3 regions of the Blautia sp. OF09-25XD genome follow, and region 2 is predicted to be linked to each of the others. Evidence: riboswitches for the same ligand, from Rfam matches in the RefSeq annotation. Region 2 holds a riboswitch; each other region holds the start of a gene.
What was found. A riboswitch is a leader RNA that binds a small molecule or an ion and turns the genes downstream of it on or off. The one in region 2 is predicted to bind cyclic di-GMP.

Region 1 (7,745 bases), on a different contig from region 2:
ACCGCGGAACCGGCCGCGTCCTCATGAGCCCGGTCGCCCCGACAGATTCCCTGCCGACTGCAACCAACACGACCCAGGCGAACCCCGCTGTGAAGAACAACCTTCCGCCGGAAAATTAAATTCGAATCCTCTCCGCCCCTATGCCTAATACGCATAGAAAAAAGTCAAATTAAACCTCGTTTTTGATTGACACTTTCTTCAAAACATGTTAGCGTAAAATACGCATTTATCTTTACATTCTTAAGAAAAACCATACGATAAAATACATGTTCTGGAGAAAATGATGAATAGAATAAACTGGACTGAACTGAAACCGCAGATTCAGCAGGTCGGGCGATTAAGTCTGCCTGCGATTCTTACACAGATTACTACGATTGCGATGCAATACATTGATTCCGCGATGGTCGGCGCGCTTGGGGCGAATGCTTCGGCGGCGATCGGACTGGTTTCGTCGACGACGTGGCTCCTCAGCGGTACGATTTATGCGGTTTCAGCCGGTTTTTCTGTTCAGGTAGCGCATCAGATCGGGGGAAATCATGACAAGAAGGCAAGGGATGTTGTGCGGCATGGCATCGCGTCCGCGCTTGTTGTGTCGGCTGTTTTGTGCCTGATCGGGCTTCTGATCAGTCATCCGCTGCCGGGGTGGCTCGGCGGTGCGCAGGAGATCCGGCGGAATGCCACGCTCTATTTTATGATGTTTGCCATCATGCTTCCGTTTTCCCAGCTCAACTCGCTGATGTCGTCCTTCCTGCAGTGCAGCGGTGATATGGTGACGCCCAGTATTTTAAATGCCGTCATGTGCGTGCTCGATATCATTTTCAATGCTCTTTTGATTCCGGTTTTCGGTGTCATGGGTGCCGGTATGGGAACGATGCTGGCCTGCGCCGTCATCAGCCTCACGGGTGCCTGGTTCTGTTGTGTCCGCAATCCGCGGCTGCGTCTCCGCCGGAAGGAAAAAACGGTTTTTGATACGAAAATTCTGAAAACTGCATTCAAAATCGGTGTGCCGGTTGCCGTACAGGAAATCGCGATGAACAGCGCCATGGTTGCTGCCACCATGCTGATTGCCCCGCTCGGCTCCATTGCGATTGCGGCCAATTCGTTCGCCGTCACCGCCGAAGGCCTCTGCTACATGCCAGGCTACGGCATCGGTTCCGCCGCGACAACGCTCGTCGGCAGAAGCTACGGCGCCGGAAATTACAAGCTGGCGAAACGCTACGGAAATATCTGCATTGCCATGGGCGCAGTCCTGATGGCCATCACTGGAGGTCTGATGATGATCTTCTGTCCGTTCGTCTTTAGCATTCTGACTCCTGACCCGCAGGTGCGCTCGTTTGCCGCCGAGGTACTCCGCATCGAACTGCTCGCCGAGCCGTTTTTCGGCGCTTCCATCGTTGCCGCCGGAGCCCTCCGCGGAACAGGCGATACGTTTGTGCCAAGCCTTCTGAACCTTGGCAGCATCTGGGTCATCCGCCTCGGTCTCGCGGTGCTTCTCATCACCCCGCTCGGCCTGCGCGGCATGTGGATCGCCATGGCTATCGAGCTCTGCATCCGCGGATTGCTGCTGCTCTACCGCCAGCATACATCGAAATATTATAAACTGCCCGCAGCCTGACTTGGCGGCAGCGTATAGAAAAAGCGCTTATTTGAGATTTCATTCCCGCCTCAAATAAGCGCTTTCTATTTTACCTTATCCCTTGTTTCAATTCACAGTCGGTATTTTCACGGAGTCTGACATGTCGAAAATAGTTCGACTGTGACTTGCCTCATGTCTGTGGAGGATACCGATTTCTCTCCGCCCGCCACTGCCGTTATGTTTCTTTTAACAATTCATCCCACCACTTTAGAAGCGGGGGACTTCTTGTCTACTGGTATTAAAACTGAATCACTTCCGGCTCATCCGTAAAGGAGCTGATCATTGCCGTTGCGTTCTGGAAATTTTAAACGTCTCAACCTCCACAACCCGCTCTTTCCCTCTCGTTCCCCAGATCATCAGATGGACCTTATATTCCACCGAATCCCGTGCATAAAAGAATGGCTCCTCGCGCAGCAATGATGCGCGTTTTCCTTCGGCTTCCAGTATCTTTTTCCGTTTCATTGCCTGCTCCTGGATTTTTCGGATCTGGGTTCCTTCTTCGCCGGTGAAGCGTCGTTTCGGATAATTCTGTGCTTCGCGGGCCAGTTTTTTTTCCAGTAAATCCACGACTTTCGCGTGGCGGCTCGTATGCAGCAGTTTTGCGATCTGTTTTGCGAGGAGTTTTCCCTGCCATTTTTCATAAAGTGCAAGATACCACAGCAGCACTTTATCGCCTGCCTCCGATGCCAGTTTTTTCATCTCCGTAATTGCCTCTTCCGTCGCTTCCCACCACGGGCATGACGGTACGAGATACTGATCCGGCACGGCCGGGTAGCAGCAGAAATTGAGCGGCGGGAAATTGGCCAGCGATGCCAGACGCATTTCTTCCTCGGTGCAGAACGCCTCGCCGAGGTATTCCAGCTTGTCCCGCAGGATCGCAATACGGAACTCAATCTGCCGCAGATACTCGTATCCGTCCACCCAGAAATGACCCGTTTTTCCGTAATCAAACAGATGCACTTCCAGTGAAAGGCGGCTGAAAAACAGCGTGCACACCGTCTCTCCCTGCCGCACGATCAGAACGTACTGCTCCCCGTCTTTTTCCAGTGCAGCATCTATTTCTCCCTCGTATTCCTTCTGATACGTTCCCGTCAGCTCCGCGTCATGAAAAACGAGAAAGCTCTCTGCCGCATCGTTCATCAGATAGACAAGCCAGATCTCCTTTTCTCCTCCACCGTACCGCTCACCCGGAAGCAGCAGCTCGAACTGCCCCTGCGAAAGAAGCACATCCAGCCTTTCCAGTTCCTCGGTCCATGTGATATTTTCTGCAATTTCCATTCCGTGATTCTCCCCTGTTTTCTTTTACTTCCTATGATACACCATAAAAAGGCTCCACTGCAATCCAAAGCAGTAGAGCCCCTTCTCCAAATTTTTCTGTTATTAATCCGTCCCGTTATCCGGCGCATGCCGTCCGCACTTTCTCGTCCAGCGTCGTCTGAATCTCTTTTAAATTCACCGGTTTCGGAATATACCCGCGTCATGCCCGCATCCGCGCACCGCTTGCGGTCCGTTGCAAAGGTATTTGCTGTCATCGCAAAAATCGGAACATCATTGTCCTCACGCACACTGTTTCGAATTTTTTTCGTCGCCTCGATGCCATCCATCACCGGCATCTGCATATCCATGAAGATCGCAAAATAGCTTCCCGGATCCGACGCTTCAAACTGATCCACGGCCTTGGAACCATTCTCCGCCCAGTCCACGACAAGGCCGAAGCTTCCAAGCAGCTCCGTCGCAACCTCTGCATTCAGTGCATTATCCTCCGCAAGCAGAACAGCAGCACACCTGCAATCAGTGCCACCAGATACAGCTGGTGGTCAAACAGATACGCCATGATGGTCGGTGTCTCCACGTTCATGCTCGTAAATGCGGTGATCGCCGGATGGCGGGAAAATGCAAACTCCTCCTCTCGTATTTTCTTTTCGCAGGCAATAAAAAAGCACCATAGATTCTCCTACCGTGCATTTGAGTCATTTCTCCCTATTTATTTTATAAGAAATGTTCCATATTTACGCAGCTGGCTGCCATTTTACAGGCCTTGTAGCTTTGCGTCACAGCCTTTCGACTGCTTTGCCGAGATTCTTTTTTTATTTTAATTCATTGCTGTAAGACTCTCTTCTCCTTTCCCATCGGAATATGATATAATGACCTCTGGATTTTGGCAGATTACTGTTTTTAACATTGGAGGTGTACGATGAAATACAGACTCATGACAGAAAACGATTTAGAATATGTTGTCGAAAAAAATAATGAATACTACAACAATGTCGAAGGCTGCTGCTGGACCTATGAAAAGCCTATAAGAGAATTTATCAGGTACTCACAATGGAAAATTCCTGAAGTAAACTGCGGAATCGCAAGTATGTGTTTCGTCTTGAAAAAGCAGCAAAAATATAGTATAATATTTTTGTTTCTGACCTGGCTGAAACATTTATAATTCTTGTTTCTGTAGCTCAGCAGGATAGAGCGTCCCCCTCCTAAGAGAAAGCCGAGGCATTCCCCAAAGGGAAAAAATGAAAAACAACTTTCAGTTCGAATCTATTCTGAAAAATGCCAATGGTGACAACAAAGCATTCCCCAAATTGGGGAGCGTTCTAATGTTACCAAATCGAAAAAATCTGTAGATTGACAACTCGAAATAGAGTTGATAATCTTATATATGGCCGAAGGGAAAAATCCCAGAAACCCAGTAAAATCAAGGTTTGCGGCATGTGTCGTCATAGCTCAGCTGGATAGAGCACTCGCCTCCTAAGCGAGGGGTCGGAGGTTCAAATCCTCTTGGCGACGGGCTTCAAAGCGTTCGAAAATGTTAGCTGGATTAGCTGACAACGAACGCTTTTGTTATTTTCTAATCACGTTCTTCAATTCTATTAGCTACAGCTAATGGTCAAACAGCAATGTCTGTTTGGAACTTTACTATCTATAAAAGTTCCAGGCAGGCATTTTTTATTTCCTGAATCCTGGAGGAAAGGAGTCAAGATGACTGAACCAAACAAGTGAAAAGTCTGTTATTGAGAGGGTATGGGGAGATCCCCATCAAGATAAAACCCATAGGTTGACGGGAGGCAAAATGGCAATACTGTTAAACATGGGTGGATCTTGCTCTTATTTGTATCCCTCTATATAACGAAACGCTCAGAGGCTGTTTTACAGTGAGGGAAAAGAAAAAATATCAAAAAATTGATAATTAATGGTGAACTTGTGATAGAATGGAAAAAAGAGAAAAGCATAAAGGATGTAGTTGTGGAGAATATTTGTTATGATTAGAAAGTTGCTGAACGGAGATATCGATAGAGTCGCTGACATATGGTTAAAGACAAATCTGAAAGCACATTATTTTATTTCCAATCAATACTGGAAAAGTAATTATGAATTAGTAAAAGAAATGCTGTCACAATCCGAAGTCTATGTGTTTGAAGCAGATAAAATGATACAAGGATTTGTAGGACTAAATGATGAATATATCGAAGGTATTTTTGTCTCCGATGAAATGCAGTCATGTGGCATAGGTAAGCTTTTATTAGATTATATTAAGGATAAAAAAGTTAGCTTACGATTAAATGTATACCAGAAGAATGCCAGAGCAATTTCTTTTTACCAAAGAGAAGGATTCATTATTCAATGTGAAGATTTGGATGAAGATACTGGTGAAAAAGAGTACACTATGCTATGGAAACGAAAATAGAAATCGGAATTTGGAGAATTAGACGTTATGAGGAGCGTAAAAATATGAATGCTGACTTCAGAATAGACGGAAAAGTAATAGAAACAAAAAGGCTCATTCTTAGATCATTCAAACAAACAGATTTGGAGGATTTCTATGAGTATGCATCTGTCGAAGGTGTTGGGGAGATGGCAGGATGGAAACATCATGAAAATATTGCTGAATCTCAAAGTATTATGAATTCCTTTATCAGTGAGGATAAAGTATTTGCAATCTGCTTAAAGAAAAACAATAAAGTAATCGGTACTGTTGGCATAGAAAAATATGGGTTAGAAGATGCTTTGACAGAATTCAAGGATTATTACGGCAGAGAATTAGGATATGTTTTGAGTAAAGATTATTGGGGAAAAGGACTTATGCCCGAAGCCGTAAATGCAGTTAAAGATTATTTATTTGGCGAATTGGATTATGATTTTCTGATTTGTGGTTACTATGATTTCAATGAACAATCAAAACGAGTTCAGACAAAATGTGGCTTCAAACCATATCGTTCATTGGTCATGACAACGCAAATGGAGACAAAAGAACAAGGTACATTGATGTTGTTGCTGAATTCCAAGAAGAATATTAAATTAGTTTTTTCACATCCGGAAACCTTAATCTCCGAAAATTGGTAAAATCCAGTTTGTTGAACTGAATCCGAAAAGCATTAGGGCGCAGAGGAGATAGAATCCTTTGCGTAAAAGACTAACGAACATATTTAATGAAACATCGGAACCATCTTCTTTTTGTTGTCTACCTATAATAACGATTGGAGTAATCGATTATAGACACTGCAATCAAAAAAATCTGAAAATATATTTATCAACATTACATAAAAGTGTGTAGATGCACGGAAATGGGGAGTGTAACGATGGAGATTAAAAGAGACGCTTACCTACAGCAGCTGATCGAGCGAAAAGATAATGGAATGATAAAGGTGATTACCGGCATTCGTAGATGTGGCAAATCCTTTTTGCTGTTTACCATCTTTAAGAGATACTTACTGGAGAACGGCGTTGATGTTGATCATATTATTGAAATTGCATTGGATGGTATTGAGAACGAGGAATTAAGAGATCCCAAGGTATGCTTCAAGTACATCAAGGATGCCATGAAAGACGACGGGAAGTATTATCTCCTTTTGGATGAAGTGCAGTTCATGCCACGATTTGAGAAAGTGCTGAACAGCCTGCTCCGCATGAGCAATATTGATGTGTATGTCACCGGAAGTAATTCCAAGTTCCTATCCAGCGACATTGTGACCGAATTCCGTGGCAGAGGTGATGAGATTAGAATCTACCCTCTCTCCTTTGCAGAGTTTTATTCTGTCTATGACGGCGATTATGATGATGCATGGGATGACTACATGATCTACGGAGGATTGCCGCAGATCGTAAGTTTCCAGAGCGAACGACAGAAAGCGGACTATCTGAAGAACATCTTTGCAAATGTCTATCTGAAGGATGTTATTGAAAAAAATAAGATTCAGAACGTGGATGAGATTGGGATTCTGGTTGATGTGCTTGCATCTGCAATCGGCGCACCGACCAACCCTTCAAAGATTGCCAATACCTTTGCCAGTGAGCGCCAGATGACTTATGCTAATAAAACCATCTCCAAGCATATCGACTATTTGACAGATGCCTTTTTGATTTCCAAGGCAAGCCGATACGATATTAAGGGCAGAAAGTATATCGGTGCAAATCTGAAATACTACTTTACGGATCTGGGACTAAGAAATGCACGTTTGAATTTCAGACAGCAGGAGCCTACTCATATCATGGAGAACATTGTTTATAACGAGCTGTTGATCCGTGGCTACAATGTTGATGTGGGTGTCGTGGATATCTTCGATAAGGATAAAGAGGGCAAACGTGTTCGCAAGCAGTTGGAGGTTGACTTTGTGGTGAATCAAGGAAACCAAAGATACTATATCCAAGTTGCATATGACAGGACTTCGGAAGAAAAACAGACGCAGGAGTTCAATTCTCTGCGTAATATCCCGGACTCTTTCAAGAAGATCGTCATTGTAAATGGCAGCAAAAAGCCTTGGAGAAATGATGAAGGTTTTGTCATCATGGGAATGAAGTATTTCTTGCTGAATGCGAATAGTCTGGAATTTTAAGTCGATTTGAGTTGTTGCTGTGGTGTTGTTCTATTTCCAAAAAGAGTGAAATGATATAAATAAGGCCAGCCGATGTGGTAGCATTTATGTGGGAGTACATGAAAGTACCGGAGGATTCAAGAGAAAAAGTTAAGAATCTGCTTAAAGATGCAAATGAAAATGGAGTAAAAATAAGTCATCAGGCACCAACACTGTATGATGTTGTTCCGAAAGAAGAAATTGCTGAATTTGAAGAGCTTATGCGCAAAACCATAGCTGACATTGTATCAGAAGCCAGT
Region 2 (7,745 bases):
TGGATATCACAGGGAAAAGAGATTGCAGACTGCTGTAAAACAACAGAAGAACTGCATGAATGGTACCTGAAACATTGGACTTATAACAGATAGAATGATTATATTTACGAAGGCATCGGTCACCTGGTTGGCTGGTGCTTTTTTCGTGGGGAAATGGAGGTGGCGGGATGTATCCGGTATCGGATGGGTTTCTGAGAGCTGTGAAGAGCAATACAAGAAAATATTACTGGACGGGTACGATCGTTACCAGAGGCGGAATGACGTATGAGTCGGGGCGAAGGAGATTGTGAAGGGTTCCGGGTATATTTCCAGGCAGTGCTGTGGAAGCACGGAAATTGAACTGGGGACGGTGTATGCGGCGGAGATGGGGATCACGCTTCTGAGTGACATTGACAGGTATACGCTGGAGGATGCTCAGGTGACGCTGGTGTTTCATCTGGTGCTGGCGGATGGTTCGGTGGAAGATGTGCCGATGGGAGTTTTTGAGGTCAGTGAGGCGAACCGTCTGGCAAAGTGCCTGGAACTGAAAGCCTATGATTTTATGCTGCGGTTTGATAAGAGTTTCAACGGGTTTGAGACTGTGGGGACTGCTTATGATTTTATTGCTTTGTGCTGTAAGCGGTGTAAAGTGGAGTTTGCGAATAAGAGGGCGGAGATTGATGCCATGCCGAATGGCGGGGTGACGCTTTCTGTTTATACTGAAAATGATATTGAGACCTGTCGGGATGTGCTGTTTTATGTGGCACAGGTTCTGGGAGGTTTCTTTATTATTAACAGGGAGGGAAAGCTGGAACTGAGAAAGTACGGGAAGGATCCTGTGATGAAGGTGGAGCAGAGACACCGGTTTTCTTCCAGCTTTTCGGATTTTATTACCAGATACACGGCAGTGAGTTCCACCAACAAGCAGACGCAGATTGCAGAGTATTATGCTCTGGATCCGGATAATGGGCTGACCATGAACCTGGGTGTGAACCCGCTTCTGCAGTTTGGGTTAAAGGAGACCAGGGAGATGTTGTGCAGCATTCGGATGAATGGTGTGATACCTGTGTGTCTGCTGCAGGGATCAGGGCAGGATGCAGTGAGTTGATCGGCAGGGAGTGCGGCGTGGAGGAATACGTGAAGATCTTCAGGGAGGTGGGGATCTGGATCGAAGACGGAACCATCACGCCGGAGCCGGGTTATGTGATTGTGTATAACTGGGACAAGGCCACACAGCCGAATGACGGGTACAGTGACCATATCGGTTTTGTGGAGGAGGTTTCCGGTGGGAATGATTACTGCTATTGAAGGTAACCGGGGTGAAAAGGTTGACAGAAGGGTGATCCCCCTGGGATGGGGATATATCCGCGGATATGCGGCTCCGCAGTATGAGAAGGCTGTGAAAGGAACCGGCGGGAATCCTGGTACAGGAAAGAAAAGTGTGGAAGCTGTGGCGAAGGAAGTGATTGCCGGAAAGTGGGGGAACGGCGAGGACAGAAAGAAGAGACTGCAGGCTGCAGGGTATGATTATCCGGCAGTGCAGGCGAAGGTGAATGAGCTGGTGAAAAGTAGCAACAAAAAAGAGTGTGGAAACTGTAGCAAAGGAAGTCATTGCCGGAAAGTGGGGAACGGCGGGGACAGAAAGAAGAGACTGCAGGCTGCGGGATATGATTATGGGGCAGTGCAGAGAAAAGTGAATGAGTTGATGAGATAGTAGGAAGCCTGCTGTTGTCTGTGGAGAAATCTGCGGATGATGGCAGGCTTATTTTTTTGTTTGAGGTTTCAAACTTTTATGTGACAAACATAACTGTCTGTGCTATTATAAAAACGATATAAGCGAAAATGACTTTTGCGGAAACGAAAGTATCTTTATATTTTTTTATCCGTATACTTCCTATAATGGGAATGAATACTTGCAAAGTTGATTACTAATATTTTTTCATTATTACAGGTACAATAAGAACATGTAATAGCGGAAATGAGGTATAGTTACTTGCAGATAGAGAAGTATATTGCGGATAAAATAACATTTTTGTGTGAAAAGCGTGATATCAGTAAATATAGATTATCGCAGCTGTCGGGAATTTCCCAGTCATCACTGGGAAGAATCATGGCGCAGGAAAACCTGCCGTCGCTGATTACACTTGAAAAAATATGTGCAGCTTTGGGCGTGACATTATCACAGTTTTTTCAGGAAGGTAATTCAGAGAATCTGACAGAAAAACAGAAAGAAGTTTTAAGGATATGGAACAATCTGAGTACAAATGAGCAGGAAACAGTAATGTCAATGCTGCGTGGACTTCGGAAGTAGGAGAACAGTTCGAGTATATGTATCGGCTGTTCTTCTTTTGTTTTTAGGCGTTAAAACGGTAATGTTTTTCTTGTACATAGTCGAGCATTAGAGTATAATAAAACCAGTTTTTTTTCATATGTTTAAAAGCTATAATAAGAAAAACGGCAAAACAGATGAAAGTCTGCGACGCAAAGCTATAGGGCCTGTAAAATGGTAGCCAGTTGCCACGTTAAAGATGCATTGTCTGCAATGACAATGCTTTTTTCATTTTTGGAGATTAAAAAGAAACTAAAACAGGCAATAATTGGTGGATGCTAAAATATAAAAATGAAGTAGATAAAAACGCAGGTGTAAAGGAAATCGGTTATGTGGAAGAAAATTAAGTCAGCACAGGAACAAAAAAATACATTTAGGATAAAAAAAGAGTTATGGATTCCGGTATTTGTATTGATGATCGGTTTGGTTGTTCTGGTGAATATAGACATTCGTGCGGATAGCAGTCAAAGGGATTTGATAAGGTCAAGAGCTGAATTAAACGCAGTAACGTATGCAGATCATATGAAGGCTGATATCGTGAGGGGAATTGATATTACAAATACTTTTGAACAGATTGTTATTAGTGAAAACGGAAAAATTTCCATGTTCTCGAAAGTTGCAGAGAATATGATGGCAGATTATATCCAGAGTATTCAGATCGCACCAGACGGCGTAGTGACTGAGATTTATCCGGAAGACGGAAATGAGGCTGGAAAGATAGATCTTATTTATGATAAAGAACGAGGAAAGATATCTTGTTATGCCAGAGACAATGATGTGATAACCATGCAGGGACCATTTTCTTTGAAACAGGGTGGAACGGGGATTGCTGTAAGAAATCCGGTGTATGTGGAGCAGAAAAATGGCGAAAGGACATTTTGGGGATTTACAATTGTAATTATTCGTGTACCGGATATATTCGCTGATTCTATAAAGTCACTTACCGATTTTAGCTATGAATATAAGTTGTCTAAAAGTATTGCACCGTGGGATGAAACATACGAAGAAGTGTATGGCTCAGTTGTGGAAATGATTGATCCTGTCACATATACTTTCGAATTAGGTGACAGTCAATGGATTCTGGAAGTGATGCCTGAAAACGGATGGAATAGCAATGAAAAGTTATATAGACTATGGGGCTGCGGTTTACTGATTGTTTTGCTTTTAACTGGATTTGTTTTTATGATTATGTTACTGCACAGGACACAGGAATCGGAAAACACAGTAGTGGAATTAAATAAAAAACTGCAGAAAGCATTGGAGCAGGCGAAAACAGCCAGTGTTGAAAAATCTAATTTTCTGTTTAATATGTCACATGATATACGTACTCCTATGAATGCAGTTATTGGTATGACGTCATTAATAAGACATGATGCAGGAAATAAAGATAAAGTAATAGAGTATGCAGATAAAATAGATATTTCATCCCAGCATCTGTTAGGGATTATTAATGATATTCTGGATATGAGCAAAATTGAGGCAGGAAAAACAGTTTTTAAATACGATGATTTCTCTATTCTGAATTTTATACAGGAAATCAATAATCTATTTCATTCACAGATAGATGAAAAGAAACAGATTCTTACAACAAAGAAAAATATCCGACATGAGTGGGTGAACGGGGATCAGCTTCGCCTGATGCAGATTTTCAGCAACCTGCTTTCTAATGCAGTGAAGTACACGCAGGAAGGTGGAGAAATTCAGTTTCTGGTAGAAGAATGTGAAACAAATTCATCCGTCCATGCAAAGTACCGTTTCTTAGTCAGGGATAATGGAATAGGAATGTCAGCAGATTTCAAAGATAAAATCTTTGATGCTTTTACCCGTGCCGAAAGTTCTGTGACGAATAAGATCCAGGGAACCGGTCTTGGAATGGCTATTACCAGAAATCTGGTTGAAGCAATGGGAGGTACCATTGATTTGGAGAGTGAACTGGGACAGGGAAGTTGTTTTGAGGTTTTCATAGAGCTGAGAATTGCAGAGGATAGAACAGTTGCTCTGGCGGCACAAGAAAAAACAGATGAGCAGGATGGTAATATTCTGCAGGGAATGAGGTTCCTGTGTGCAGAGGATAATGAGCTGAATGCTGAGATCCTGACGGAACTGTTAAAGACTGAAGGTGCAGAATGTACCATCTGTGAAAATGGTGAAGAGGTTTTGAAAGCATTTGAACAGTCTGCTCCGGGGGATTATGACATGATCCTGATGGATGTGCAGATGCCTGTTATGAATGGTTATGAGGCAACAAAGGCAATCCGCAGAAGCTCCCATGAACTGGCAAAGAAGATTCCGATCATTGCCATGACCGCCAATGCATTCTCAGAGGATATCCAGCATTCTCTGGCAGCCGGTATGAATGCTCATGTTTCAAAACCAGTTGAGATGAAGGTACTGGAAAAGACAATCAGAAGTATAAAATCCGGCGGGGAGGCACCGAAGTGCAGGTTATTGAAGAGTGATAAATGGATTTGATGCGGCAGTGCAATTTTATGAAATCAGGAGGTTGACAGGAAGATGTATAGAGAAATATATTTGCCAGACAGGCAGACAGGAGATTTAATATGATTTCGAGAGCAAAGAAATATGTGGCAGTGTTACTGGTTTTTGTATGCGTGTGTATGATATTTTCTCCCCAGACTGCATATGCAGCCGAGGACAGTTCGCAGCATGAAACTGTCAAAGTCGGTTTCTTTGCCATGGATGGTTATCACATGATGGATGAAGAGGGGAACCGTAGCGGTTATGGCTATGATTTCCTTCGGTTGATGGCTCGTTATTGGGATGTAGATTACGAATATGTCGGATACGATCAGAGCTGGGATGATATGCAGCAGATGCTTGAAGATGGCGAGATTGACATGGTAACATCTGCCCGCAAAACACCGGACAGAGAAGAAAAGTTTGATTTTTCACGTCCGATCGGAACCAATTATGGGATGCTGACCGTCCGCAGTGACAACAGCACGATTGTGGACGGCGATTACAGCACTTACAACGGTATGCGTGTGGCGCTTTTGAACGGAAACACCCGGAATGAAGAGTTTGCGGATTTTGCAGACAACAAAGGATTTACATATGTTCCATCTTATTTTGATACGACCGCAGAGATGGAGGAAGCCCTTCAGAGCGAAAAAGTTGATGCGATTGTTACCAGTTCTCTGAGAAAAACAAACAATGAGCGAATCGTGGATAAATTTGGCAGCAGCGATTTCTATGTCATTGTTAAAAAGGGCAATACAGAATTGCTGAATGAGATCAATTATGCGATCGATCAGATGAATGCGGTTGAGGGGGACTGGAAAACGACGCTTTACAATAAAAATTATGAAAGCATAGAAACTAAAAATCTGGAATATACGGAGCAAGAAAAAAGTATTATTGCACAATATTCCAAGGACAACCCGCTTCATGTTCTGTGTGATCCGACCCGTTATCCATATTCTTATAATGAAAATGGTGAGATGAAGGGTATTATCCCGGATTACTTCCGGAAAATTGCAGACTATGCCGGGATTTCCTATGAGTTTCTTACACCTGCTACCAGAGATGAGTATATTGCTTATCAGAAAAATACGGAAACCACAGATATGAGTATCGATGCACGCCTGGAAACAGATAACTATGCTGAGACGAAAAAATGGGGGCTTACTGCACCTTTCATTACAATGCAGCTGGCAAGGGTGACACGGCGTGACTTTGATGGAAAAATCAATGTTGTTACTACGGTTGACCAGACAGCATCAAATTCCATTGAAGATGCAATGGCACCAGGCGCAGAAAAACTGATGTGCAGTACCCGACAGGAAATGATGGAGGCTGTCCGTAAGGGAAAAGCCGATGCTGCCTTCGTCTACTATTACATGGCACAGGCGTTTGTGAATAGTGACACCACAGGCACCCTGACATATACTTTGCTGGAACAGCCTACATACACCTACCGCATGGTAATATCATCAACAGAGAATCATGCACTGGCTGGCATCCTGACGAAAGCAATGTATGCCATGCCCCAAAATCTTGTCGAAGATATAGCAGCACGGTATACCACATACAAAGCAGCAGATCTGACATTTGTTGACTGGATCCGTCTGCATCCTGTTGTTACTGTTTGGGTTCTTCTTATTTTCGGATGGCTGCTGACTACTATGGCTGTGATAGCAATGCGTCTCAGTGCAAGAAAAAAAAACTCAGAAGGCAGCCCAGGAGACGGCTGAGAAAATGGCGGAACTGGCAGAGCATGCGCAGGCTGCAAACAAGGCAAAAACAGCATTTCTGTCACATATGTCCCATGATATGAGAACACCGATGAATGCAATCATGGGATTTACCGGTATTGCAATGAAAAAAAATCCTTCAGACGAAGTGAAAAATTGTCTGGAAAAGATTGATGAAAGTTCAGAGTATTTACTGTCGCTGATCAATGATGTATTAGATCTGACTCGCGTGGAAAGTGGAAAAGTGAAATACAATCCGGTACCGGCAGATTTGAAAAGTATCACAGATTCTGCACTGGATATTACAAAAGGTTTTCTTACGAACAGGGATATCAGCTTTAAGATCCAGCGTGAAGAAGCAAAGATCCCAAATGTACTTGTGGATCCTGTACGTCTGCGAGATGTGCTGGTTAATATTCTGAGCAATGCCGTGAAGTTCACTCCGGATGGAGGGACGATTACATTTGAAACCCGGTGTCAGGAAAAGGGCGGGGATGGATATATAAATATGCATTACCGCATTTCGGATACTGGTATTGGCATGAGTGAGGAATTTACAAAAGAAGTTTTTGAGGAATTTGCACAGGAAGATTCCGATGTGAGAACGCAGTACCATGGAGCGGGACTGGGGATGGCTATCGTAAAGAAGTATGTAGATATGATGGGTGGAACCATTTCCGTGCAGAGTAAAAAGCATGAGGGAACCACATTTACTGTGGATATTCCTTTGGAAATTACAGATAAGGAATGTAATAAGTCAGACACAGGTTTTTCTGAAAAGGTAAATCTTACAGGTGTGAATGTTCTTATTGCAGAGGATAATGAACTGAATGCAGAGATTGCTGCCGTGCAGTTGGAAGAGTTCGGGATGAATGTAGAAAGAGCTGTGGATGGAAAGAATGCTGTTGAGATTTTCAGAAATCATCCGGAAGGCACATTTGATGTAATCCTGATGGATATCATGATGCCTGAAATGAATGGTTATGAAGCGGCAAAAGCAATCAGGGCGATGAATGACAGACCGGATGGAAAAAACATTCCTATTATAGCAATGACAGCCAATTCATTTGCAGAAGATGTTCAGGCATCACTGGATGCAGGAATGAACGCACATTTGTCAAAGCCGATTGTGATTGAGGAAGTTATAAAAACGATTTTAAGGTATGTTCATAATGATTAGCAGAGGTTCATGAATTAGTGGAATACAATTGACAGGAGGGCTA
Region 3 (7,745 bases), on a different contig from region 2:
TAAGATGATTTCAGGAGAATATGATGCAGGGCAGGCTTATCAGTCATTTAATGCCCAGCTCCTTGAGGAGAAATCCACTTCTGAGAAAATAGTATTGGATTCACAGAAGGCTTATTCCAGTCGTTTCCACAGCAGTGGAGGTAATGAAGCATATTCTGTTATGGCAAACACTCTGCGTGGCATTTATGGAACAGATGTGCTGATTGCAACCGGAAACAGCTTTACGGGAAACGTGCTGAAAGCCGGCTATACAGAAAAAATGGCGGGAGACATGATCATGCCAAATAGTCTTTCGGCTTACAGCAGCAAGATGAGCGGAGCAGAACTGAAAGAGACAGTCAAAAATTTTGTAGAAGGCTATGAGGGCGGATTTATTCCGTTTAACCGAGGCTCTCTGCCTGTGGTCAGCGGCATTTCCGTGGAAGTCAAAGAAACAGATGATGGTTACATATTGAGCAAAGTTACAAAAGATGGAAAAAAAGTTCAGGACGAGGATACTTTCACGGTAACCTGCCTTGCGATATCTAAACACATGGAAGCTTATCCGGCAGATGAGAATATTGTGTTTGATGGAGAAGATACCTTTGTGAAAGACACCTGGACAGGATATGTTTCAGATGGTGATGCCATTCTTGCAGAGCCTGAAGACTACATGACTCTGAGGTGAGAAGAATGGATATTAAGAATCATAATAAAGGCAGAAAGAAACCTGTCATGGGAAAACCATTCCAGATAGCTGTCTTTACAGCTGTTTTACTGGGAATTGTTCTGATGGTTTTCCGATATTTTGGATTTGTATCGAAAACTGTTTATGAGGAAAGTGTTTCTCATCTGACGGAAGTTTTTCATCAGTCTGATAACATGCTGAGAGAACTGACAGATAAGAATCTGACCTATCTTCATATGTGGGGTGAGAATCTGCAGAATACCTCCAGCGAAGACGAAATTCGTAATTATATAAAGAAAGCGCAGGAAGATGCCGGATTCTTAGATTTCTTTTTTCTGTCAGCTGACGGGGATTACAAGATGGCGACAGGGGAAACCGGGTACCTTGGATTACAGGAAAACATTGAAGAGGAGATCCGGCAGGGAAATGATGTGATAGCGAATGCAGCAGTTCCCGGAAAGTCTCAGCTGCTTGTTTTTGCTACTCCCAGGGCCCATGGAATTTATCAGGGATTTGAATATGATGCAATTGCCATTGCCTATGAAAACTCTGATATCGTAGATGTGCTGGACATTTCTGCTTTCAATGGAAATGCCCAGAGCTTTGTTGTTCATCCGGATGGCCGTGTTGTGGTCGATCATTCTTCTGAGTCATGGGGGAATGTGTACAATTTCTTTGGTGTTCTGAGAGAGCATTCCAATATGTCTGAAAAAGAGATCAATGAGCTTTCGGAGAAGTTTAAAGCGGGACGCACCGATGCGATGCTGGTAAATCTGGATGAAAGAAACTATTATCTGGTCTATGAAAAATCAGATATTCAGGACTGGGTATTTCTGGGACTTGTACAGGCGGATATTGTCAATGCCAGTATGAACAGTCTGCAGCGTAGTACAATGCTTCTTGTGGCTGCGGTTTTGTTCTGTATTGCCGCCTTTTTTATCGGCCTTATTATTCAAAAAAACAGGATAAGCCTTAGAAGAAAGGACACACAGATCCGGTACAGAGACGAGCTTTTTCAAAAGCTGTCAATGAATGTGGATGACGTTTTTCTGATGCTGGATGCAAAAACATATCAGGCAGACTATATAAGCCCAAATGCGGAAAAACTGCTTGGTATTACGGTAGAACAGATTCGCAAAGATATTCGTGTTCTGGGAAAACTGCATCCAGAGGAACATGAAAATCCGGAGGAAAATTATTTTGAGGAAATCCAGGTGAATGAACAAAGAGAATGGGATTTTGAATATGTTCATCAGAAAACAGGGGAAAAACGCGGGTTCCATAATATTGCAATGGGCAGTGAGGTAAATGGGAAAAAGAAATACATCCTGGTTATGTCAGACCGTACTGCTGACTGGAAAATGAATCAGGCACTTTCTGAGGCAGTCCGTGCGGCGGAGACAGCAAACAGGGCTAAGAGTACTTTCCTTTCCAATATGTCTCACGATATCCGGACACCAATGAATGCGATCATCGGCTTTACCACACTGGCTGTAAGTAATATTGATAATCAGAAAAAAGTCAGAGATTATCTGAGCAAAATCCTTTCCTCCAGTAAACATCTGCTTTCACTGATCAATGATATCCTGGATATGAGCCGGATTGAGAGTGGAAAGATCCATCTGGAAGAAACGGAGGTCAGTCTGTCGGATGTGCTTCATGATCTGAAGACCATCATTAGCGGGCAGATCCATGCGAAACAGCTGGAGCTTTATATGGATGCAATGGATGTTACCAATGAGGATGTCTATTGCGACAAGACACGTTTGAATCAGGTGCTGCTGAATCTGCTGTCCAATGCAATCAAGTTTACTCCTGCAGGCGGAACTGTATCTGTCCGGCTGAAACAGTATCCAGGGACAGTAAAAGGCAGTGAACTATACGAGATCCGGGTAAAGGATAATGGAATCGGCATGAGTCAGGAATTTGTACAGAAGATCTTTTCTCCTTTTGAGCGGGAGCGGACTTCCACTGTGAGCAGAACCCAGGGCACAGGACTTGGCATGGCCATCACCAAGAATATTGTGGATATGATGGGTGGTACCATTGAGGTCCGGACAGAGCAGGGGAAAGGCACAGAATTTATTGTCCGTCTGCCATTTCGGACTCAGCCTGAGAATCACCGTATAGAGAAGATTGCAGAGCTGGAGGGCCTTAAGGCTCTGGTTGTAGATGACGATTTTAATACCTGTGACAGTGTGACAAAGATGCTTGTGAAGGTTGGAATGCGTTCGGAATGGACACTTTCCGGTAAGGAGGCTGTTCTGCGTGCAAGGCAGTCTATGGAGCTTGGGGATGCATTCCATGCTTATATTATTGACTGGCGTCTGCCGGATATGAATGGCATTGAGGTCACCAGACAGATCCGCAGTCTTGGTGATGATACGCGATCATTATCCTGACTGCTTATGACTGGTCAGACATCGAAGTGGAAGCCAGGGCTGCAGGGGTGACTGCATTCTGTGCGAAGCCTCTTTTTATGTCAGATATCAGAGATACCCTGATGGCTGCTATCGGCCAGAATCAGGCTGAGCAGGAGAATCCCGTTCTTCCTGAGACAAGCTCAGATTTCAGAGGCAGGTGCATACTGCTTGTGGAAGACAATGAACTGAACCGTGAAATTGCGGTGGAGATCCTTAACGAATATGGCTTCATGGTTGATACTGCAGAAAATGGGGCAGAGGCAGTGGAGAAAGTTAAGAATTCGAAGCCATGTAATTATGATCTGGTGCTGATGGATGTGCAGATGCCGGTAATGAACGGATATGAGGCCACGAAGCAGATCCGTGCCCTTAGGGATCCGGCGCTGGCGGGAATTACCATCCTTGCCATGACTGCCAATGCTTTTGACGAAGACAAAAAGAAAGCACTGGAATGTGGTATGAATGGCTTCTTATCCAAGCCAATTGTTATAGAGGAATTGATCAGTACGTTACAAAACAATCTGGTAGATTAGTAAAAAAACTGCTAAGAAGTTCGGTTCACAACTTTTTAGCAGTTTTTTTTTATTTATTCGGAAAATTTATCACTGTAACGAAGATGCATATCTTCCCAATCCATGAACAATACATAAAATACTTTTCCGTATTGTTGGCTTTCTACGATTCTTCCATGATCAAGCACGGAAAGATAAGTTCCGTCAGCTTTTCGAAGATGAAAGTGAATATAGTCATTTTCATTGCCTGTGCCAATCTGTTCCCAGATGCTTGTTTCAATCTGTTGTTGTTCATCTTGTCGGATCAGATTGCGGAACCTTTTTTGAGTAAGCCTGAATAGTTCATCCATGCTCTTATAACCAGTCATATGAAGAAATTCGTGGTTTGCATAAAAGAGCTCATCATCTTCTTTGTCTGCTCTATATATGATAAATGCACCTGGAAGGTGTTCAGAGATATCCTTCAGTGCAAATCCAAGCTGTTTGCGGACTCCTGACTGGAGACCTTTTCTGTAAGCCATACATCCGTTTTTTCCATGCAGTTTTATTTCATAAAGAGCTGCATCTGCACAGCGCATAAGCTGTGAAGGGCTGGCTGCAAATGTTGGATATTCTGCATATCCGAGAGATATATAAAATGCGAGTTCTTTACCGTGATATGAAAACGTTTTTGGAAGCTTAGTGAATTGCTGCAGCTGTTTATCTGCTTCCTTAAAGGTACAATTTGGTAAAAGAATGCAGAATTCGTCACCACCATTTCTTCCAAGCAATGCATCGGATGGGAAAAAAGCTTTCATACTGTCTGCCAGACTCTTTAATGCTTTGTCTCCATAACTATGGCCATAGATATCATTGATAAACTTAAAGTCATCAATATCAAGGAGCGCAGCCACAAAATGTGTTTGTGGATTTTTAGAAATTATTTTTTCTGCTAATTCATCAAATCCATAGCGATTATAAATATTTGTAAGAGAATCTGTGCGCGCCAGTATTTTATATTTGTTCTTGTGTTCTTTTGCTACCAGCCATACCCTGGTAAGTACTGACAGAAGAAGGCTTATAGTAAGAAACATACCACTGATAATTATCAGTAGTGTGTTATTTCTCCATCCGGTTTTAGGAGTTACCTCAAGCTTCCAGGTTCCATCCCCTACTGTAAAAGCGTAAGAAATCGGATGATCTATTTGACCATCTGACTGATAAACCACTTTATAAGTATCGCTCCAGGGAGTGTCTGTTTTTAAAATTTTGTATTCATATCCAAAATTTGAAAGTGCACTGACTGTATCTGAAAAAATATCCGGAACACGCAGGATAACAATGGTAAATCCCCAGAAATACTCTTGTCCGCTTTTATCTTTCAGGTAGACTGGATTGCGGACTGCAATTCCATAACCGCCCTGTTTTAATTCGAAGGGCCCCTGCGTAATGGTTGCATGGTTATCTCTTGCATAACAGGAAATCTCTTTACGGTCTTTATCATGGAGCAGATCGATCTTACCTGCCTCATTTCCTTCAGCCGGATAAATATCTGTTACAACACCATTAGGAGCGAGCTGCACGCTTTCAATAGAATCAGACATAAGATTCCCGGCAATCGTCTCAAACTGATGGATTTCGCCATTTTCACTGATTAAGATCTGTTCCAAAGTATCTGTAATTCCAATTCCATCTGCAATTTCATTCTTTATGCGTTCACCATAGGTGGTTGCGTTTAATTGTGCCAATATGTGTCTCTGATTTTTTTCATGGGTGTCTGTTTTGTATACAATTAAACCAACAAGGCATATGCCCAGTAAAAAAATAATAAGAGGCACAAGTGTTTTTTTCTTCACTTGGTTCACCTCAGTTTATTCATTGGAGTTTTTATAATAAAGCATTATATCATAGAAGTTGAAAAACGGAATAAGTTTTTAAAAAAATGACAGTATAATGACAATATGTTTTTGGGCGTTAAAACGGTAATGTTTTTCTTGTGTACAGTAGAGTACTATAGTATAATAAAATCAGTTTTTTGCGTAAGTCTAAAAGCTATAATAAGGAAATCGGCAAACCAGATGAAAGTCTGGGACGCAAAGCTACAGGGCCTGTAAAATGGCAGCCAGTTGCATGAAATGACGTGCACTGTCTGTCTGGCAGTGCTTTTTTACGGTATTATTTCATAGACGTAACAATAATGTCGCATGATACTCGTACACCTATGAATGCAATCATTGGTATCACATCTTTGATCAGACATGATGCAGGAAATAAAGCAAAAGTTATAGAGTATGCAGATAAAATAGATATTTCATCACAGCATCTGTTGGGAATTATCAATGACGTTCTGGATATGAGCAAGATTGAGGCAGGAAAAACTGTCTTCAAGTTCAGAAGCATAAAGACCGGTGGGGGGGACCGAACCGCAGGTCACTGAACAGTGACAAATGGATTTGATGCGGTAGTGCAATTTTATTAAACCAGGAGGTTGACAAGGAGATGTATAGAGAAATATATTTGACAGACAGACAGACAGACAGACAGGAGATTTAATATGATTTCGAGAGCAAAGAAATATGTGGCAGTATTACTGGCTTTTGTATGCGTGTGTATGATATTTTCTCCCCAGACTGCATATGCAGCCGAGGACAGTTCGCAGCATGAAACTGTCAAAGTCGGTTTCTTTGCCATGGATGGTTATCATGTGATGGATGAAGAAGGCAACCGCAGCGGGTATGGCTATGATTTTCTTCGGCTGATGGCCCGTTATTGGGATGTAGATTACGAATATGTCGGATATGATAAGAGCTGGGATGATATGCAGCAGATGCTTGAAGATGGCGAGATTGATATGGTAACATCTCCCCGCAAAACACCGGAAAGAGAAGAAAAGTTTGATTTTTCACGTCCGATCGGAACCAATAATGGGATTCTGACCGTCCGCAGTGACAACAGCACGATTGTGGATGGCAATTACAGTACTTACAACGGTATGCGTGTGGCACTTTTGAACGGAAGCTCACGAGATAAAGAGTTTGCGGATTTTGCAGGCAATAAAGGATTTACATATGATCCATTTTATTTTGATACGACAGAAGAGATGGAGGAAGCTCTTCAGAGCGGAAATGTTGATGCTATTGCTGCCACTTCTATGAGAAAAACAAACAATGAGCGTATCGTGGATAAATTTGACAGCAGCGATTTCTATGTCATGGTTAAAAAAGGTAATACAGAATTGCTGAATGAGATCAATTATGCAATCGGCCAGATGAATGCAGTTGAGGGTGACTGGAAAACGACACTTTATAATAAAAATTATGAAAGCATCGAAACTAAGAATCTGGAATATACGGAGAAAGAAAAAAGTATTATTTCACAGTATTCCAAGGACAACCCGCTTCATGTTCTGTGTGATCCGACCCGTTATCCATATTCTTATAATGAAAATGGTGAGATGAAGGGTATTATCCCGGATTACTTCCGGAAAATTGCAGACTATGCCGGGATTTCCTATGAGTTTCTTACACCTGCCACCAGAGATGAGTATATTGCTTATCAGAAAAATAAGGAAACCACAGATATGAGCATCGATGCGCGCCTGGAAACAGATAACTATGCTGAGACGAAAAAATGGGGGATTACTGCACCTTTCATTACGATGCAGCTGGCAAGGGTGACACGGCGTGACTTTGATGGAAAAATTAATGTTGTTACTACTGTTGACCAGACAGCATCAAAGTCAATTGAAGATGCAATGGCACCCGGTGCAGAAAAACTGATGTGCAGTACCCGACAGGAAATGATGGAAGCTGTCCGTGAGGGTAAAGCAGATGCTGCCTTCGTCTACTATTACATGGCACAGGCGTTTGTGAACAGTGACACTACGGGCACCATGACATATACTCTGCTGGAACAGCCTACATTCACCTACCGCATGGTAATTTCATCAACTGAGAACCATGCGCTGGCTGGTATTCTGACGAAAGCAATGTATGCCATGCCCCAAAATCTTGTTGAAGATCTTGCAGCACAGTATACCACATACAAAGCAACAGAGCTTACACTTGTTGACTGGATACGTCTGCATCCTGTTGTTACTGTTTGGGTTCTTCTTATTTTTGGATGGCTGCTGACTGCTATGGCTGGGACAATGGTGCGTCTCAG

Region 1: it holds a riboswitch for cyclic di-GMP, as region 2 does, so the genes downstream of both, DXA93_RS20445 (response regulator) here and DXA93_RS16910 (ATP-binding protein) in region 2, are expected to answer to the same signal.
Region 3: it holds a riboswitch for cyclic di-GMP, as region 2 does, so the genes downstream of both, DXA93_RS14825 (sensor histidine kinase) here and DXA93_RS16910 (ATP-binding protein) in region 2, are expected to answer to the same signal.

Annotation. Positions count from the first base shown of each region.
Region 1 covers NZ_QUMG01000002.1:55,797-63,541, reverse strand. The annotation lists gene DXA93_RS02280 (AIM24 family protein) at 1-119, shown strand, start outside; gene DXA93_RS02275 (MATE family efflux transporter) at 284-1,615, shown strand; gene DXA93_RS02270 (DUF3878 family protein) at 1,916-2,863, opposite strand; gene DXA93_RS20445 (response regulator) at 2,776-3,363, opposite strand; cyclic di-GMP riboswitch class I at 3,646-3,721, opposite strand; gene DXA93_RS02260 (hypothetical protein) at 3,831-4,073, shown strand; tRNA gene DXA93_RS02255 (tRNA-Arg) at 4,350-4,423, shown strand; gene DXA93_RS02245 (GNAT family N-acetyltransferase) at 4,896-5,321, shown strand; gene DXA93_RS02240 (GNAT family N-acetyltransferase) at 5,306-5,977, shown strand; gene DXA93_RS02235 (ATP-binding protein) at 6,214-7,467, shown strand; gene DXA93_RS02230 (hypothetical protein) at 7,566-7,745, shown strand, end outside.
Region 2 covers NZ_QUMG01000028.1:14,019-21,763, forward strand. The annotation lists gene DXA93_RS16890 (hypothetical protein) at 1-93, shown strand, start outside; partial or broken gene DXA93_RS16895 (hypothetical protein) at 168-1,018, shown strand; gene DXA93_RS18065 (CHAP domain-containing protein) at 1,084-1,287, shown strand; gene DXA93_RS16900 (hypothetical protein) at 1,271-1,693, shown strand; gene DXA93_RS16905 (helix-turn-helix domain-containing protein) at 1,973-2,290, shown strand; cyclic di-GMP riboswitch class I at 2,426-2,501, shown strand; gene DXA93_RS16910 (ATP-binding protein) at 2,639-4,780, shown strand; gene DXA93_RS18785 (transporter substrate-binding domain-containing protein) at 4,870-6,522, shown strand; gene DXA93_RS18790 (ATP-binding protein) at 6,527-7,702, shown strand.
Region 3 covers NZ_QUMG01000020.1:56,931-64,675, forward strand. The annotation lists gene DXA93_RS14810 (extracellular solute-binding protein) at 1-667, shown strand, start outside; partial or broken gene DXA93_RS14815 (ATP-binding response regulator) at 673-3,623, shown strand; gene DXA93_RS14820 (diguanylate cyclase domain-containing protein) at 3,677-5,437, opposite strand; cyclic di-GMP riboswitch class I at 5,640-5,715, shown strand; partial or broken gene DXA93_RS14825 (sensor histidine kinase) at 5,779-5,973, shown strand; gene DXA93_RS14830 (transporter substrate-binding domain-containing protein) at 6,136-7,745, shown strand, end outside.